DNA from 2 places in the Pseudomonas sp. FME51 genome. Region 1 is predicted to be linked to the other one. Evidence: riboswitches for the same ligand, from Rfam matches in the RefSeq annotation. Region 1 holds a riboswitch; the other holds the start of a gene.

What was found. Region 1 has a riboswitch for cobalamin ahead of INT39_RS10605 (TonB-dependent receptor domain-containing protein). Riboswitches for the same ligand answer to the same signal wherever they lie in the genome.
Region 2: linked by a shared signal. The riboswitch ahead of btuB (TonB-dependent vitamin B12 receptor) and the one ahead of INT39_RS10605 (TonB-dependent receptor domain-containing protein) in region 1 are both predicted to bind cobalamin.

The regions. Positions count from the first base shown of each region.
Region 1 covers NZ_JABUYN010000005.1:102,703-104,904, forward strand. The annotation lists gene eutC (ethanolamine ammonia-lyase subunit EutC) at 1-161, shown strand, start outside; gene INT39_RS10595 (2'-5' RNA ligase family protein) at 196-864, opposite strand; gene INT39_RS10600 (hypothetical protein) at 828-968, opposite strand; cobalamin riboswitch at 954-1,173, shown strand; gene INT39_RS10605 (TonB-dependent receptor domain-containing protein) at 1,285-2,202, shown strand, end outside.
Region 2 covers NZ_JABUYN010000011.1:89,283-91,484, forward strand. The annotation lists gene INT39_RS17590 (membrane-bound PQQ-dependent dehydrogenase, glucose/quinate/shikimate family) at 1-515, shown strand, start outside; cobalamin riboswitch at 611-852, shown strand; gene btuB (TonB-dependent vitamin B12 receptor) at 971-2,202, shown strand, end outside.

The DNA.
Region 1 (2,202 bases):
ACGGCATGGCCGCTCACCGTCTGATGTACCTCATGCGCGAGGCCTGCCGCCGGCAATTGTCGGGAGTCGGCCTCAAGGACGAAGCTGAGCTCAATACCCTGGAAAGCAGCGATACCTCGCACCAAACCGGCAACTTTCTGATCGACGATCGGCCTAGCTGAAGGTAGGCGGTTGCCGCAGCGGCCGCTCATCCCTCTACCACGTCACCCGGTGCTGACATTCCAGTGGACTGAACATGTCATCACTCCGGTAGGTAACGTACTCAAGCCGTTCCACCGGCATTGACAGATCACCCGGCCCCGGCAGTCGCTGCAGACGCTGGCGCAGGTCCTCGGCACTGATCGTTCGCCGATACAAACCCAGGGTAATGTGCGGCACATAAACGGCCTGGCGAATCTCGGTACAACTGGCAGCCAGCGTCTCGCGCCAGCGTGGCAAATATCCCTGTGGGTCCCCCACCGTCAGGAAGGCCGCACTGGAAAAACTGTCCGGCCCGCCTACCCGCAGAGCGCCTGGCGGCAAACTCAGCCGGTTGAGATCAGCCAGCTGGCGCTGCAATTGGGTATAAGTAAAGTCGTCGTCATGCATAACGCTCTGCCCTTCGAAACCACAGACGAACAGGGTGATATGTGGTTGGCGCCGGGTGGGATGCAGCAGATCCGCCAACGATACTGTTACCTGATCGATATAGGCCAGCACCTCCGGGCAGTTGATGGGAATCATCCAGATGGCGTAACGGCTACGGCCCCGATGCCATTCGGGATAGTCGCGCAACTGGGTAATGGTGGTCTCGGCAAAAGATCCATTGGTATCGGAGAGCAGCATGATCAGCAGGCGGCCAGGTGATGACTGAAGTACAGGCAAGTATGCCCTGCCCGTCGGCGGTGAGCCAGCCACTGACGGCACCACGCCAGCATGACTTCTTGTATTTCCCAGACCAGCGACATACCATTCGCCGCGCTATTCATGCAGGTGTGCCTGATATCAGGCATGAAACGGAAAGCCGGTGCGTTCCCGACTCAATCGAGCGAACAATCCCGGCACTGCCCCCGCAACGGTAATCGACCCCGATCATGGATCGGCGTTCGCTCAATGACCACTGTGCCTCGGCATGGGAAGGTGAGCGAATGGGTGTCGAGAGTCCGGAGACCGGCCCACATGAAATATCGACTGGTGTTGCGGAGGGCATCACCGTCAAGTGCCGTGTCGGTTTTCTATTATTCCTCCCGTCCGCACTTGCTTACCTGCCCTCCTCGAAAGTCTCCGACCTTTTGAGGATTCATAATGAAATTGTCTCGTATTGCCCTTAGCATCGCCCTGGCCCCGAGCCTGGCACTGGCTGAGCAGCCTGTTTCCCATGAACAGGCACTGAAATTGTCCGATACCCTGATTACTGCCAACCGCGACGTGGAACAGCGCAGCGACAGCAGCGCCGCGAGCACCGTGTTTACCCGGACGGATATCGAGCGGTTGCGTCCGGCCAACGTGCTCACGCTACTGACCCAGGTGCCGGGCGTACAAGTCTCCAATTATGGTGGTCGTGGCGCCTTGTTCGGCCTGAACGTACGCGGTACCAGCACCGCTCAGACCCTGATACTGGTCGACGGCGTGCGCGCCGGTTCGGCCACCGCAGGTAGCGCAGCCCTGCAGTTTCTCAGCGTCGATCAGATCGAGCGCGTCGAAGTGCTGCGTGGCTCGCGCTCGGCCATTCATGGTGCCGATGCCATGGGCGGCGTGATCCAGATATTCACCCGCCGCGGCGATAGCGACGGTCTTCGCCCCTATGTACGCATCGCCGGCGGCAGCGACAGCACCTGGGAACGCACCCTGGGCCTGTCCGGCGGCAACGAGCGCACCCGCTTCAACCTGTCCGCTGGGCTGGAAGAAACCGCCGGTATCGACCGCACCCGCACATCCTATGCCAGCGATGCAGATGATGATGCCTATCGCAACCGCTCCCTGGCGTTCAGCCTGAGCCACCGCTTCACTGATGATCTGGAAGCTGGTTTCACCGTACTGGATCAGCGTGGCAAGACCGAGATCGACAACCCTTTCGGACGCTGGGACGACAGCATTCCACCATGGGGTGCATCTGTGCCCGCAGCCCCCTACGACGAATACAGCGTCAGCACTAGCACCCTGTGGCTGGACGGTCGCGTCAACGATATCTGGCGCAGCCGTATCGAGCTTGGTCATAGCGAA
Region 2 (2,202 bases), on a different contig from region 1:
CCAGAGAAGCGATCCCGGAGGAGGCCAGCGGTATCGAAATGGGTATCGTGCCGATGGAAGGCACGCCCTACGGCGCCATGCGCGAGCGTTTCCTGTCGCCGTTCGGCATTCCCTGCCAGAAGCCGCCATTCGGTACGATGTCCGCCATCGATTTGAAGACGGGTGAGCTGATCTGGCAGGTGCCGGTGGGCACCGTGCGCGACACCGGCCCGATGGGGATCAAGATGCGTCTGCCGATTCCGGTCGGCATGCCGACGCTGGGCCCGTCGCTGGCGACCGAGACCGGCCTGTTGTTCTTCGCGGGAACCCAAGACTACTATCTGCGGGCGTTCGACAGCTACACCGGCAAGGAAATCTGGAAATCCCGCCTGCCGGTGGGCAGCCAGAGCGGTCCGATGACTTATATCTCGCCGGATACCGGCAAGCAGTACATTGTCATCAGCGCCGGTGGCGCACGGGTGTCGCCGGATCGCGGCGATTACGTGATCGCCTACGCTCTGCCTTCTACTGAATGAATGGGACCTTCACGGCCCCATAAGTTGGCTCTCCCGCTAGCGCGTGAATATCGGACGCTGGCGGGAGCGTCTTTACTTACCTGTGAAAACCTCTTAGTCTTCCACCCGCTTCAGGTTCCTGCCCGATATTGTCCGGCAGGTGAAACTGGGAAGCCGGTGCGTCTTCTACAGACTATTCCGGCGCTGCCCCCGCAACGGTAAATGAGTGCCAGCATCGCGAAAGCCATGTGCTGGTGGATGATTCAGTATGACCACTGTGCTCTGCACGGGAAGGTCGAATCATCGGATACCAGTCCACTCATGAGCCCGGAGACCGGCCTGTCGCATGTCACGGCAGTGCGGCGGGCTCTGCGGGTGTAGCGTTTTCATGATGTGTCTGAAATCGTCTCCCCAACTCCGTTCGCCGACTGCATAACCAGCCATGCCGTACGGGTGAGTACGGCGACGGAGCACAGATGAAGTTTGTACGCACCTCCCTGGCGGCGGCCCTGATGGCCTCTGCCTGTTTTTCCCATGCCGAACCCCTTTCCCTGGATAACCAGACCGTTACTGCGACCCGCACCGGGCAATCGCTGGGGGCCAATCTGGGCGCGGTGACGCGATTGGATCAGCGTGCCATCCAGCGCCTGCAGCCGACCGACATACTGGACCTGCTACGGCGCACTCCGTCGCTGAGCATTGTCAACAATGGTGGAGCGGGCAAATCCAGCACGGTTGGCATCCGCGGTAGCAGCAGTGATCATGTGCTGGTATTGATTGACGGTGTTCGCATTGGCTCGGTTACCAGCGGTAGCGCGGCGCTGCACAACTTGCCCATCGAGCAGATCGAACGCATCGAGATCGTGCGCGGGCCACGTTCCAGCCTGTATGGCTCCGAAGCCATCGGTGGGGTGATCCAGATTTTCACCAAGCGCGGTACCGGGGGTGATCCCAAGCCCTGGATGTCGCTCACGGCCGGCAGCCGTAACCACCATGAGGGCAGTGCCGGCATATCCGGCGGAATCGGTCGGGGCTGGTACAGCGCGGCGGTGACCAGCCTGTCCACTCGGGGCATCGACGCCCGGCCAGGCCGTGGTGACCCGGATAACGATGGTTACCGCGAGCTCTCCGGTAATCTGCGCGCCGGTTATCGCTTCGACAATGGCCTGGAGCTGGAAGGCCATGTGCTGGAATCCCATTCACATAACGACTTCGACTCGGGCTACGAGGCCAATAACGACTCGAAGCTGAAGACCCACAGCCTCAATGCGCGCTTCTCACCCCTTGAACCCTGGCGGGTGACGTTGCAGGCAGCACGCAGCGAGGACAAGAACGACACCTTCAATGGCAGCGTCTTCAACAGCCGTTTCGATACCCGGCGCGACAGCCTGGGTTGGCAGAATGATATCGAACTGGGTACTGACCATCTGCTGACCCTGGGCTTCGACCATCTGACCGATGAGGTCAGCAGTAGTACCTCGTACAGCGAGGATCGCCGTATTAATAACGGTTACTACGCACAGTACCTGGGACAGCAGGGTGTTCATGAATGGCAGCTGAGTCTGCGCCATGATGACAATGAACAGTTCGGGCGCTACAACACCGGCAATATCGCCTACGGCCTGAGTGTTACTGACAGCCTGCAATGGGTCGCCAGCTACGGCACTGCGTTCAAGGCGCCGACCTTCAATCAGCTGTACTACCCCGG